DNA from 2 places in the Vibrio splendidus genome. Region 1 is predicted to be linked to the other one. Evidence: predicted binding sites of a transcription regulator. Region 1 holds the regulator's gene; the other holds the start of a gene.

The links. The regulator PurR, encoded in region 1, represses purine synthesis genes. The targets are predictions, from matches to a motif close to TNANGNAAACGTTTNCNTNA.
Region 2: the regulator PurR is predicted to act here: its motif matches at 5,614-5,633, upstream of OCU90_RS19480 (formate--tetrahydrofolate ligase).

The regions. Positions count from the first base shown of each region.
Region 1 is NZ_AP025508.1:2,592,546-2,600,269, forward strand. Features, by position in the region: gene mukF (chromosome partition protein MukF) at 1-1,043, opposite strand, end outside; gene cmoM (tRNA uridine 5-oxyacetic acid(34) methyltransferase CmoM) at 1,169-1,954, opposite strand; partial or broken gene elyC (envelope biogenesis factor ElyC) at 2,070-2,924, shown strand; gene torR (two-component system response regulator TorR) at 3,151-3,864, opposite strand; gene torD (molecular chaperone TorD) at 4,150-4,797, shown strand; gene purR (HTH-type transcriptional repressor PurR) at 5,114-6,118, shown strand; cyclic di-GMP riboswitch class I at 6,289-6,374, shown strand; gene OCU90_RS11560 (TfoX/Sxy family DNA transformation protein) at 6,502-7,092, shown strand; gene OCU90_RS11565 (TVP38/TMEM64 family protein) at 7,227-7,724, shown strand, end outside.
Region 2 is NZ_AP025509.1:491,839-499,562, reverse strand. Features, by position in the region: gene OCU90_RS19505 (HAD-IA family hydrolase) at 1-529, opposite strand, end outside; gene OCU90_RS19500 (HD domain-containing phosphohydrolase) at 835-2,643, opposite strand; gene OCU90_RS19495 (hypothetical protein) at 2,704-3,198, opposite strand; gene OCU90_RS19490 (CreA family protein) at 3,447-3,923, shown strand; gene OCU90_RS19485 (inosine/guanosine kinase) at 4,066-5,370, shown strand; gene OCU90_RS19480 (formate--tetrahydrofolate ligase) at 5,664-7,412, shown strand; gene OCU90_RS19475 (sensor domain-containing diguanylate cyclase) at 7,650-7,724, shown strand, end outside.

The DNA of each region.
Region 1 (7,724 bases):
GGCGCTTGTCCCATCACTTCATCATCACGAAGCACGAGCGCTTCATCACGAAGATCTGTCAGCTTCTCAGCATCGGCATAGGTCAATAACCAAGGCGCATCAAAGTAGTCTGTGACTGACTGACGCAACCGCTGGCTAAAGGCACGGTTTTTATCCATATCGATAGCGGTACGGATAAATTTGTGAACGTGGCGGTCGTAGCCGATCCACAAGTCGATTGCTTGCTGACCCCAACTGGTGATTCGGTCAAGCTTCATTTGCAAACCGAACAGGGTTTCGCCAACGAACTCGAGTTCATCGTCACCGTAAACAATTTCTTGAATATCGAGGATCTGTGTTTGCAGTTCATCACCCGCCGCTTGCAAGGTATCTTGCAATTCTTTTAGCGTCGCAGAAGTTTCTGATAGCAAAGCTTCACAGTTATTAATCGCTTCTCGCCAGTCCTTATTTAAAAGGTCGGCAATTTGCTGCTTAACGGTTTGTTGCTGCTCATCCATAACACGTTGGTTAAGATCAATCTGATCGAAAATTTCACCAACTGAATATTTGAGCACGCCGTAAACGTTCTTTTTCCAATGCCCCGGAGTTCCGCCCTTCTGCGCAGCTTCAATGGCTTTTGCCATCTCATCGGCAACCATAGAAAGCTGAATAGACAGTTTTAATTTAGAGAACTGACGGTGACGTAAGTAATAATCAGAGATACCAACGGCCAACGGTGATAAGCGGTAGATGCTCGCACCATCGGTGATTTCACTGGTAAAGCGGCTGATCAACTTCTGTTTAACTAGCTCATTGATGGCATTGTTGGCACGAAACGCAGACGCTTCGCCAGTATCTTCAAACAGTCGAGTGACAATGGTAAATGCATCGTGCAGTTCACCTTCGCCCAACTCTTCATCGAACCTTTCATTGCTTAGTACTGCGATAGCAATCAAGAATGCTAAGCGCTCTGGTGGCAAGTTTAATGAAAAATCATGCTGCTTGACCCAGCCCACCAACTCATCAATTGGCTGCTCTTCGGCAGTTTGAGTCATTTCACTCATTGTGGTTCCTGTTACTGTTCTTCGTCATATCGAACGTATTAGATATGACGCCTATTTCTTTATGACGCGGGCTTGTTACGATTGCATAGCGCATGTTGTGGCTTCTTTTACCACATTCACCGCTGCTATTGCGCAGGTTTTTGAGCCCAAACGTGAATATAACGGCCTAGTGACAGATATGGCTCTTGGCGGCATAGCTGTTTTTCTAGTTCCAATACATCTTCAAATTGGTAATCGCCCATGTACTCCATATTACCTATGTAGTCACTGAAAGAACGAATGCCTGATTTACCACAGATTTCTAGACCGGCGTCTTCTATCCATTGGTAAACCTCTTCTGGCTTCAAGCCTTTTTGTGGTTGCAGCTTAAACCGTTTTCGATGTGGCATCCCATTCAATACATGAGGAATGTTGCCACAAATCACATTTTTCAGGACTAATCCGTGGTGGTTGTAAAACATTATCGAAGCAACGCCACCGGGTTTTACTTGTTCCAGTAATAAATCAAGCGCCTCTTTAGGATCTGCGAGCCATTCCATTACGGCATGAAACATCACAAAATCAACTTGGCCTTCAAGGTGCCCTGCTACTTTTTGGACCGGAGAATGAATAAACCGATACTGCTCTAGCAAACCCGCTTCACTGATACTTTCTTCTGCTAGCTTCAGCATTTCAGAAGATAGGTCACAAAGAGAAACGTTATGCCCAAGCGACGCAATTTTTTGCGACATCTGCGCAAGGCCGCCTCCAGCATCAAGCACATGCAGCGGCGAAGCTGATTGCTCAAATTTGCTCAAAGCTTGTTCTAAATCTTCCCATACGATGATCTGACGGATCTCTCCTTTGTCAGAGCCGTAAATATTTTTTGCAAATTTGTGGGCAATATCGTCGAAATTACGGTCTTCAGTCACGGCTACTTGAGTTATTATGTCCTATCGTGCCTGCTATTCTGTCACAGGAATTTCAGGAATAAAGAGGCGATATCTCTTTTTACTACTAAGTGATGTTTTTTCGGACTATTCGGATATGTTTGAGCTGAAAAAAGTAGTGTCCTCGCTATTGATGCCACTGCCAGCAATGTTAATTCTCGCTTTTCTGGGTTTAGCCCTAGTGATGTTTACTACCAAAAGGAAGACGGGTTGCCTAATCACCCTTTCAGCCCTATGTGGTATTTTCCTAATCGCTTTCCAGCCAGTTTCTAGTCAACTTTTAATGCCAATGGAAAGGCAACACACCGCTTTTTTACCTGTCGATGAAACCGTCGATTACGTGATGGTTCTCGGAAGTGGTCACGTCGTAGACGACCAAATCCCACCAACATCAGAGCTTAGTCGCACCGGTCTAATGCGTTTAAGTGAAGGGATTCGTATTCTACGCCTTTACCCTGGTGCAAAACTCATTTTGTCTGGCTATGGCGCAGGCACTGAGGTGAGCAATGCTAGAATGATGGCCAAAGTTGCGTTGGCTCTAGGTGTCGCAAAGCCCGATATCATTCTGCTTGAAACAGCGAAAGACACATGGGAAGAAGCCCGACAAGCCGCTGCGTTCGTTAAAAATAAAAGAATGGTACTGGTAACTTCCGCTAGCCATATGACTCGCGCATTGAATGAATTCCATGCAGCTGGCATGAAGCCATTACCAGCCCCAACCAATTACCTTGCACAAGAAGGGATTGTTGAACCTTGGAATAAGTACATGCCTAAAGCTCTTTACCTTGAGCAAACTGAGCGTTACTAGCACGAAACAATGGGGTTGATGTGGCAAAGCCTGCGTGATTGGCTTGATACAAGCAATGACACCGTTGAAGAACCCATTGTTGTTCCTGAAACATCTCGCTTAGTTGAAGATGACGGTGGTATTTCTGCGGCTCAGCCTCAATAAACTCAACCGAATCAGTAAACTGAATTTTATCAGTAGACATAATCTTACCTGTAGACATAGTCTTATCTGTAGATTCGGCCAGATAGGCAAGACTGATTAACCAAGTAATTTGCAGGTTTCCAGTTCGTAAACACTAGAAGCTAAGCAATAAAAAAGCCGAGACATCAATGATGTCTCGGCTTTTTACGTTTAAATATCGTTGTTGATTAATCACTCCCGCAGGAAATCAATCACCAGCGAACATGTAACCTTCACCGTGAACCGTTACAAAAATTTGTGGATTCTTAGGGTCAAACTCCATCTTCGCACGCATACGACGGATTAACACATCGATAGTTCGATCGTTTGGAGCATCCACTCGGTGACTGATCATATTCAGAATGCGTTCACGACTTAATACCTGGTTAGGATAAGAAGAGAGCGCAACCAACAGTTCATATTCAGCTTTAGTCAGTTTTACCGGTTCGCCGTTTTTGCTTAGCGCACGACGAGGGATATCAAACGTCCACTCACCAAAACGAACCACAGATTCGTCTTCAGTCTCTTCAACCTTACCTGCTGCTGTTTTACGAGCGGCAGAAATGCGCCAAAGTAGGTTTTTAACTCGAACCAATAACTCGCGAAGTTCGAAGGGTTTAGTAACGTAATCGTCAGCGCCCATTTCAAGGCCAACGATTTTGTCGATGCTATCCGTGCGTCCAGTAACTAAAATAATTCCAATGTCTGATTGACTGCGTAATTCGCGAGTTAGCATCAATCCATCTTCGCCTGGTAAGTTGATGTCCAGCATAATGAGGTCAACGTTGTTTTCTTCTAACACGTTTCTCATTTGAGCGCCGCTTTCTGCTTCGCTTACTGTGTAACCTTCGTTCTGGAAGTATCCGACCAGTTTACTGCGGGTTACCACATCATCTTCTACGACTAATACGTGATAGCTCATCTACACCACTTTTCTTATTTAATAGTTTCAGTGACTATTCTATTCATAACTCGTAACAATTCTAGTGGTACACAAGATAAAAGCCAGAAACATGGATCTTTTTTGATACAAGACAATCTTAAACCTTGCTATTTATCGTCCATCGCAATTCAATATAGGCATTACTACTAACGAGTAACTTTGCGTTTCGCAAATAACCTTGTTATTCAGCCTTGGTGTGCTTATGCACTAGTGACTTCAAGATGCATATAAGTAACACCACAAGACTAAATCAGGATCTAAGAAATGAAAGATACGAAAGCGTTCAACGAGCAAAGAGCAGAAATATACTGGTGGCTATCAAGCTTATTCGCTAAAGAGCTCACTCAAGAAGAACTCGATCACTACCACTCTGTTGAAATTCGTTCTTTCCTAACTGGTTTAGGCGAAAATGAAACACTAAAGCCAGCGATCGATAGCCTAGTGGATGCGCTAAACCGCCTACAAACGCGTGAAGATGCTCAACTAGAATTGTCTGCTGACTTCTGTGACTTATTCTTAAAAACAGATAAGCATGGCGCACTTCCTTACGCTTCTATGTATATCGGTGAGACTGGCCTTTTGAATGATAAGCCAGCAAAAGATATGGAAGAGATCATGGCTAAGCACAACTTAGTGGTGAACCAAGACCTAAAAGAACCAGCTGACCACATCGCTATCGAACTCGACTTCCTTGGCAACTTGATCATCCGTTCTAATGAAACTGAGCTTGAAGAAGAGCTAGAAAAATCGTTCATTGTTCAACAGCAATTTATCGAGCAACAACTTCTTACTTGGGTACCAAAGTTCAACGTTAAATGTCATGACGTTGACGAATTCGGTTTCTACGCATCAGTCTCATCTCTGTTACTTGCATTCTGCAAATTGGACACACAATACCTCGCTGGTGAATAAGCTTATTGGATGACTCGTTAAATAAATTCAGAAGAATGTGACAATTCACCCGGATTTCCGGGTGAATTTTATTGCGAGTAATTTCTAGTCAGTCTAAAATTGTGACCGCAAACGATAAAATATGAAACATTCACGAAATGCTATGCTTATTATAGTTTTGAGCATTTCGGTGTTAAGACAAGCCGCTCAATAGCGGTTTTTTGTTTTTTAGCACTTTAGTACCCAAAGAGCCCTACAAATTTAAGCTCTTAGTTAGGTAGCTTAACGGCTACTTCATTCCGTACTTTGGGAAAGTAGCTTCTAATAGGATAAAACCATGGCCACTATAAAAGATGTCGCTCGCTTAGCAGGCGTATCAACAACAACCGTTTCTCACGTAATCAACAAAACTCGCTTTGTTGCAGAAGCGACGCAAGAAAAAGTAAATAAAGCCGTAGACGAACTGAACTATGCACCAAGTGCCGTTGCTCGTAGTTTGAAGTGCAATACAACCCGCACTATCGGCATGCTAGTTACTCAATCAACTAACCTATTCTTCTCTGAAGTTATCGATGGTGTTGAAAGCTACTGCTACCGTCAAGGTTACACTTTGATCCTGTGTAATACGGGCGGTATCTATGAGAAGCAACGTGACTACATTCGAATGCTTGCAGAGAAACGTGTAGATGGCATCTTAGTTATGTGTTCTGACCTAACTGAAGAGCTGAGAGGCATGTTAGACCGTCACGCTGACATTCCTAAAGTGATTATGGATTGGGGCCCTGAGAGTTCTCAAGCAGATAAGATCATCGACAACTCTGAAGAAGGTGGTTACCTAGCGACCAAATACCTCATTGATCACGGTCACTCCAAGATTGCTTGTTTAAGTGGCCACTTAGACAAAGCGGCATGTGTTGAACGCATCGCGGGTTACAAACGCGCACTCAACGAAGCTAAGATTGCTGCCGATGATAACATGATCATTGAAGGTAACTTCGAGTGTGATACTGCGGTTCTTGCGGCAGAGAAAATCATTAAGATGGTAGATCGCCCAACGGCCGTATTCTGTTTTAACGACACGATGGCACTCGGCCTAATGAGCAGACTGCAAGAGAAAGGAATTCGTATCCCTGAAGATATTTCAGTGATCGGCTATGACAACATCGAGCTGGCTGAATACTTCTCTCCGCCGTTAACAACGGTTCACCAACCCAAACGTCGTGTTGGTAAGAACGCTTTCGAAATTTTGTTAGAACGCATTAAAGATAAAGACCATGAAAAGCGTGTGTTCGAAATGCATCCTGAAATTGTTGAGCGAAGCACAGTTAAAACGTTAAATTAATTGATAAATTCAGTTTAATATAATTAAGCGCACCTTTAGGTGCGCTTTTTTTATCAACAACATGAATGAACCTGGTATCATACTGGAAAGATCATTAATTGAAGCAATATCACATTTTGAAATAACAAGTGTGAGCCTCATTCAACAAAAACTTTATTCTATTCAATCAGTCACGCACAGGGCAAATCACTTGAAAGAGTGAGACGCAAAGCTTCCGGCCTAAACCACTCGTTGGTATGGTAGCGGGGTTACCGATGGCAAAATGCAGTAACTACTAATAATTTAGTAATTTACGGCTAATTGACAATTTAATTGCAACATTTTGCTAATCTCTCGGACCTGCTTATTTGGTGGCGTAGTTCAAATACACCGAGATAAATAACATGGATAAACCGATACTAAAGGATTCAATGAAATTATTTGAATCCCTAGGAAAAATAAAATCACGCTCGATGTTTGGTGGCTTCGGTCTTTTTGCTGATGACACTATGTTTGCTCTGGTTGTAAATGACCAGTTGCACATACGAGCAGACAAATGCACAACGAAACAGTTCGAACAACAAGGGTTTCAACCGTACGTCTACAAAAAACGTGGTTTCCCTGTCGTTACTAAATATTTCGCTTTACCTGAAGGCCTGTGGCAAGACCAAGAGAAAATCTTGCAGCTTGCAACGACGTCTCTGGGTTTTGCTAAAGAAGAAAAAGCTGAGCAATCTTCAGCTAAGCCTACTCGACTCAAAGATCTGCCCAACCTTCGACTCGCCACTGAGCGTATGTTGAAAAAAGCAGGGATCGATTCCGTAGAACGTTTATATGAATCTGGCTCTGTAAACGCATTTAACGCCATCAAAGAATCACATGCGTCTTCTGTCAGTATTGAACTACTTTGGGCGTTAGAAGGCGCGATCAATGGCACACATTGGTCTGTTATACCGCAGCAGCGTCGTGAAGAGCTTATCAATCGCGTCAATTAACATTGTCAGTGCAAATTATCTATATAACTAAGCCGCATTTACTGCGGCTTTTTTTATATCTGCTGAAAGTTAATCTATGCTTTGCCTGTCTATCTATACTAATGGTATACATTGAAAATTTGGAGGAAGTATCAATGAGTAAGAAAATGATATTGGGTATTGTGTTGGTCGTAACCATCGTCTTGTTAGGCGTCAATTTCGGCCAATACCTAACGCTTGAAAATGCCAAGGCCCAACAAGCCGTTTTAAATGACTACATTGATAGCAACTTCATTGCTGCCGCTGCTATCTATTTTGTCGCGTATATAATGATTACTGCTTTCTCCATTCCTGGTGCCGCTGTTGTGACCCTATTAGGGGCCGCGCTATTTGGCTTCTGGAACAGCTTGCTGCTGGTATCTTTCGCGAGTGCGATCGGTGCGACCTTAGCATTCTTAAGTAGCCGTTATCTGTTACGTGACTGGATTCAAACCAAGTTTGGTGACAAATTAGCAACGATTAACAAGGGCGTTGAAAAAGACGGAGCATTTTACTTATTTTCTCTGCGTCTGATTCCTGTCTTCCCGTTTTTCCTTATCAATCTGTTGATGGGTCTAACACCGATGTCAGTGAGTCGTTACTACATTACGAGT
Region 2 (7,724 bases), on a different replicon from region 1:
TTCCTTTCAAAGTATCGTCCACATAGATACACTCATTGGGTAAAAAGCCCATATTCATGGCTGTATACATAATCAGGTCAGGTTCAGGCTTCCAGCTGTTGGCATCAAAAGCTGAAAACACTTTACCTTTAAAGTCATCGAGCATTCCTGTCATTGCCAATGAAGATTCAACCCGAGACTTAGGCGCATTAGAAGCGATACAAAATTCGATGTCCTGTCGCTTTAGGAATTCAATGAGCTCGATGGCACCATCCATCGGCTTTAAATGACGTTGGAACAAAGCTTCTAATTCAATACGATATAACGGCTCAAGCGTATCAATCGAGATAGATAGCCCTAAACGTTCTTGTGTATCCATTAAGATATCGGCCAGCTTTCCACCTTGAAAGTGCGCATAGCAGTCATTAACGTTTAGCTCCGCCCCAAAGCCGGTGAATACATTCACCAAGGCTTGGCAACACAGCTTTTCGCTATCGATGAGTGTTCCATCACAATCGAAAATTACACATTTAGTCTGTTCTAACCGCATAGCTCTCTCACTCGCATTGAATTCAAGTTTTATCCTATAGTGTTCTTTCAATGCGCGGGATGATTAAGATAACAGTTTGCGGACGCAGGCTTATTTCTCTTCGCGAAATATGGACTTGATCACCTTATGGCTCGACATAAGCAACAGCTTTCATCAAATTAACCCAGAATCTGCAAAACCAAATACTACAAGGTTTACATAAACGACTTAATTTTAGTGGAAAATATAAATTGCCACGTCCTAGTCGGATTAGGGTGAATTGATAAAGAAACCAAGACTTGTAGACTATTCAGATAGAGCGAGAGTTAGCTAACAACCGACTCTTCTAGAACCTTAACTTCAATCGAAGGTACAGACGCATATTCTACAGCTCCAGTATCGGGATACGAATCTCGGATAGCGACAAACTCGGGCAGGTGTTTCAGTAGCAGTTTGGTTAGCTGAGGATCAAATTGATAGCCACACTCTCTCTCGAACAAGTCGACCACCATCTCTAATGGCCATGGCTCTTTGTAACAACGGGCACTAAGCAGTGCGTCAAATACATCGGCTACGGCAGTGATACGAGCAAACAAGTGAATTTGTTCACCTACCTTGCCATTAGGGTATCCAGCGCCATCCCAACGCTCATGATGTTCGTTAGCAATGATTGCCGCGAGGTTGGTAATATCACCCGCTCCGCTCTTTAGTAAATTGTAGCCCGCAGTGGTGTGAAGTTTCATTACATCCCACTCTTGGTCTGTCAATTTACCTGGTTTATCCAAGATAGATTCCGGAACCGAAATCTTACCGACATCATGCATTGGGCTGATGATCTCAATCATCTCGACCTCGCGATGACTCAAGCCACGATACTTAGCAAGCAAAGCGGATAACTTGGCTACACGCTTAACGTGATTACCCGTCTCACCAGAGCGAGTTTCAATGGCTTCACCCAGCACATGAATCATGTCTTTTTGAACATTCAAAGTTTGTTTCTGTAGTGCAAGGATTCGCTTGTTCTTTTTTGCCAACTCTTTCTTTTGGCGCAGGGTAATAAATTGCATCACGATAATCACGCTCAGCCCTGTAATGACCATGATTAAGCCCAACAACAATTGAAAGTTCTTTTGTAAAAAGGAGGAAGGCTCGTTAACAATCACAGATCCTGTCGGCAGTACATTATCACCAATACCAAACTTTTTAAGCGCCGGATAATTGAAAACAAAACGCTTGTTGTCACCAGGAACTAAAGGTGTAGAAAAATTAAGAGGCACATACTTATCCAACGCACTAACGGCCTCTTCACCCATGCTACGCGAGTGGTTTACATAACCTCCGAGTACATCACCGACTATATTAAACTGCCATAACGCAAACACTGGTGCGGCGCTCGATGCAGATAAGGTTTCCGCGACCTCTTGATAGGTATGATATACACCTTGATCTAACTCAGTATTGTAGTGGCTCAGTAAGACCGCATCGTCAGCAGAAACTCCTTTCAAGAACTCACTTGTTTGCTTGAGTGACAAATCGCGTATTTCGGCCAAATTAATCGATGGAAAGTCTGCCATAATACGGCTTATATCTTTACGGATTAGCTCAGAAGTGACACTGTAATCATTGATGAAATAGAGGTTCTTTAGATTAGGTCTTAGTTTAGAGATCAGCTTGATATTGACGTCTATCTGATCGTTCTCATAAAGCACAGTCGCTCTATCAGACACTGCATACATATCGGTGCTTATGTCGTTGATACCCGCTGCAACAATAGGTGTCGCACGATCAATCAACGCACTCAGTGATTCAAGGAAATTAGCCGCGTTATCGTCAGTCGCAATAACCCCATCAAATTTATAACCTGCGTATTTGGCTTGTAAGTAATCGGCGAGATAGTCGTAGTACTCAGAGCTATGGACGCGCTTTGTATCCAAATACTCGATTGAGAGTTTAACTTCGGTTTGAGATTGGCTGAACGCACTGTCTATCCCTTTCTGAAAGTCAGCAGTCCATTGGTAAGAAGGTTCGTATGAGTGTAAAACTAGGATGCGTTTGATATCCCAGTCGGTAGCAAAACTGACTGTAGAAAAAGCGCTAACACACAATACAGCGATTGATATCAATAGCTTGTACATACAAAACCCTTTATAAAAGATGGGGTATTGTACTTAGATTAACGCTTTCTCAAAGAATCTTTAGTTCTCGACCCACACTTTATCGTGAGAAGCATGATCTTGTGCCCAAAAATCATGTAACTGCTTAGCAAAGCCGTTGATATCTTGACCGTTTTCAATAATCACGTCGGAGATCAACAGAGAGTCTTCCGCTTCTGTGACAATAGCACTCGCCACAACATCACCATTTTGAGTTCCAATGTATAAAACATGCTCATCAGACAACATAATCTGACTCAAGAACTCAAGCATATGTGCCCTTTCGGTTTCATCGTGATAAACACTGGCTTGGTTAAGTGAAAAAAGTACCGTCAGTTTATGGAAATCGACTTTATGCAGTTCATCAATTTGGGAAGGAATTTGATCTTGAGCGAGGAGTTGGTAATTCTTGGATGGGAGTCTGCTTTGATAAAGTTCTCGACCTAGCAAGCTCTCCTTTGCGGGATAAGCAATGTCGAGTTGGCTAAACAGCCATTGGTTTTTCTTATGTGCGCTTTCAGGTATTTCGTTATTCATTCTTTTAGTACCTAAGATTAGTAACCCCAAATATCACAGTTATTTGGGAGACATATGGTCGGCGTAGGAGCCGAGCTACATGCAGAAAGGATACAGAGCATGACTAACGCCAACAAGTACTTTAAATGCTTCATATTTTTCATTCTCTCATAACATCCTTTAAGAACTCGGTGAAAAGCTCTACACTCGTATTCAAGCTTTCAATATCCTTATAGTAAACAGAACTATATAAATAAAAAGGACTTCTTATGAAAAAAGCCTTAATAGCAGCAGGTATCATCACAATGTTGGCAGGCTGTTCGGACAACGAGGTTGGCGACGTATCTCTGGGATTCTTCACAATGAAGGATATCAAAATGTCATCGTTAGATGACGATAAGATCGAAGGTGTGACTTGTCACATTGCATCAATCGAAGCAAACCTGAGTCTTTCCGATCCAAGCGATAGTTCTATCTCTTGTCGTCAAACAGGCGAAATCACTCCAGAAATGATTGCTAAAATAGACAAAAGTAAATCAGGTGAAGTGGTATTCAAGCAGTCGAAAAGTATCTTCTTCAAAACGATGAAGGTTCGTCGTATCTACGATGCTGAGAATCAATCGCTGCTTTACTTATCTTACACAACCAAAGAAACAGAAGGCAGCTTCAAACATAGCCTTTCAACCGTTCCGCTATGGGGTACAAAGGCTTACGTAGATCCAGCAACACTCGTACCAGCCGAATAGTCTCACGCGAATGGTCTGAAGCAAAAGTAAGCTGAATCACCTGTACAGACATTGTGCAGGTGATTCAAAATGTAATAAAAATGAAAGAAACAGAAACAAAATGTGATATCATGCGGCAAAATTTTTTCACTGTATTTGTCATATGAAATTTCCTGGACAGCGTAAATCTAAACACTACTTTCCAACTCACGCCCGTGATCCGTTGGTCAACCAAATTCAACAAACACCTAAGCTACACCGCGCAACAGTTGTCGGTATAGGTCAAACGATTGTTGATATCGAAGCCCGTGTTGACAACGAGTTCCTAGAAAAATACGAGCTGAGTAAAGGCCACTCACTGGTTTTGGAAGAAAGTAAAGCAGATGCGCTGTATGAAGAGTTAGTTGAGCGCGGTTTGATCACGCACCAATACCCTGGCGATACTATCGGCAACACACTGCACAACTATTCTGTTCTTGCAGACAGCAAATCTGTCCTACTTGGCGTAATGTCTAAGAAGATTGAAGTTGGCTCATTTGGTTACCGCTACCTTTGCCGCACTTCTTCTCGTATGAACTTAAACCACTTACAAACCGTTGATGGTCCCATTGGTCGTTGTTACACGCTCATTACCGAAGATGGCGAACGTACGTTTGCGATCAACGAAGGACACATGAACCAGCTGCTTCCTGAAAGTATTCCTGAACAGATTTTTGAAAAAGCGTCTGCATTAGTTGTGTCTTCATACTTAATGCGCGGTAAGCCTGAAGATCCGATGCCAAAAGCGGTACAAAAAGCGATTGAATACGCGAAAGCGTACAATGTGCCAGTTGTACTGACACTTGGCACGAAGTACGTGATCGAAGGTAACGCTGAATGGTGGCAAGAATACCTGAAAGAAAACGTAACCATCGTCGCAATGAATGAAGATGAAGGTGAAGCATTAACGGGTGAAAAAGATCCGCTATTGGCTGCGAACAAAGCTCTTGAGTGGGTTGACCTAGTTCTCTGCACGGCAGGCCCTGTCGGCTTATACATGGCAGGCTACACTGACGAACCAGCGAAACGCGAAACAACGCTTCCGTTACTGCCGGGTAACATTCCTGAATTTAACAAATACGAATTCAGCCGTGCGATGCGTAAGCAAGACTGTAAAGACCCAGTAAAAGTGTACTCTCACATTGGCCCTTACTTAGGCGGCCCACTTGAGATTAAGAACACCAACGGCGCTGGTGATGGTGCACTTTCAGCACTGCTACATGACATGGCAGCAAACAGCTACCATCACGTTAACGTACCGAACTCTGAGAAGCACGAACACGCTTGTCTAACTTACTCTTCACTGTCTCAAATTTGTAAGTACGCAAACCGTGTAAGCTATGAGGTGTTGACTCAGCACTCTCCTCGCCTTTCTCGTGCGCTACCTGAACGCGAAGATAGCTTAGAAGAAACATACTGGGATCGTTAATCAACCATGCCAGGTTGTTAACTCATTGAGGTTGATGACCAGCTAGACTATCCATTCCTGAAGGGCTGCTATATGCAGCCCTTTTTGTATTCAGCACTAATATAACTGCAGATGAAGGCAGTCAGAACGAATATTTTGCTCGTTTAAGATTTGATCTCGCGCAATGACTCTTTAGATCTGTTATCTTCCAGCACATAATTCGTGTGGTTTGCCTTTACTTGGCAAATTTATACAGTACTATCGCCACGCAAACGTTTACGTACCACCTTTCGGTTCTGATATAAGGATCAAATATGCTATCTGATATTGATATTTGTCGCTCTACTCCCCTTAAAAACATCAGTGAAGTTGCCAAACAAGTTGGCCTGCAACACAACGAACATCAGCCATTAGGGCAATACAAATCTAAAGTGTCTCTGACATCACTTGAACGCCTCGCCAACCAACAAGATGGTAAATTGGTCGTGGTGACCGCTATCACACCAACGCCTCTTGGCGAAGGCAAAACAGTCACTACTATTGGATTAGCACAAGGCCTCGCAAAGATTAACCAATCTGCGATGGCCTGCATTCGCCAGCCTTCAATGGGCCCAGTATTTGGTGTAAAAGGCGGCGCAGCGGGCGGTGGTTACTCTCAAGTCGCCCCTATGGAGCAATTAAACCTTCACCTCACTGGTGACATTCATGCCGTGACAGCCGCTCATAACCTCGCCTCTGCAGCCATTGATGCACGCTTATATCATGAACACCGTGAAGGGTTAGAAGCCTTTGAAGCACGTTCAGGCTTAAAAGCGCTCAACATTGATCCTAGTAGAATCGTTTGGCGACGTGTACTGGACCATAATGACCGTGCATTACGCATGATCACAGTAGGCAAAAACGAAGCAGACAAAACAATTAATGGCCTTGAACGGGAAGATGGTTTTGATATCTCAGCCGCTTCAGAGCTGATGGCTATTCTCGCTCTTGCCGATGATCTGCAAGACCTACGCAAGCGTATCGGCCGTGTGGTACTCGCATACAACAATCAAGGTTCGCCATTAACCGCAGAAGACTTCAACGTCGCGGGCGCTATGACAGTAACGATGAAGGACTCTATTGAACCAACATTGATGCAAACCCTTGAAGGCGTTCCTACTCTAATACACGCGGGACCTTTCGCTAACATCGCACACGGTAACTCATCTATTATTGCTGATAAGATAGCGTTAAAACTGAGTGACTTCGTCGTGACAGAAGGTGGTTTCGGCTCAGACATGGGCTTTGAGAAAGCGTGTAACATAAAAGTGAAAGCATCGAACAAGAAACCCGATTGCGCCGTAGTTGTCGCAACATTACGCGGATTAAAGGCCAACTCTGGTTTATACGATTTGAGACCGGGTACTCCATTACCTGATTCAATCTTTAATGACGATCAAGACGCGCTCACAGCAGGCTTTGAGAACCTTAAATGGCACATCAACAACGTTAAACAATACCAAGTACCTACTGTCGTTGCGATCAACCGATTCCCACAAGATTCAGCTCAAGAGCTCGATACTTTGAAACAAATGATCACCGACTTTGACCCAAGTGTCAGCGTTGAAGTAAGTGAAGCCTTTGGTCAAGGTGGTGAAGGTGCAATTCAGTTGGCTCACGCCGTGGTAAAAGCATGCCAAACAGAGAGTAAATTTAAGCCTTTGTACTACTCTGAGCAAAGCTTAGAAGAGAAACTGATGGCAGTCGCTGAAGTCGGATACGGCGCAGCAAGTATTTCGCTATCACCACTGGCAAGAAAACAACTGACTGAGTTCAACCAACACGGCTATGGCGACCTATCGGTTTGTTTGGCAAAAACGCCATTATCGATTTCAACAGAAGCTCAAATAAAGGGTGCACCCACTCAGTTTAACGTACCCGTTAGAGAGTTAAAACTGTGTGCTGGTGCCGGCTTCATCTACGCTTTGTGCGGCAACGTAATGACCATGCCAGGCTTACCTGACAAACCGGCTTTCATGTCATTAGACATTGATAGTAATGGAAATATTATCGGCCTAAACTAGGTGTCCTTAGCTAGATAAACGGCAATTAATCGCGATTAGTTTGGCTCAAATTTCAGACCAGCGTTCTATATTAAGCAATCATTTCCTAACGAAGTGATTGCTCAACAATCAAGCTTGAATGCAAAAAGTTGCACTAAAATCGTAGTTATATGCAAATCTTGTTTTAAGTTCTGGGTTAAGATCACATTAAAAACCCCATAAAATATATAGTATTGCGCTGATTCTTTGAGGACAGTGATGAATACGAGTATAAAAAAACTAGTCAGCCAATTTCTATGCACCATATTTGCCCTAGGATTAGTCCCTGCCCTC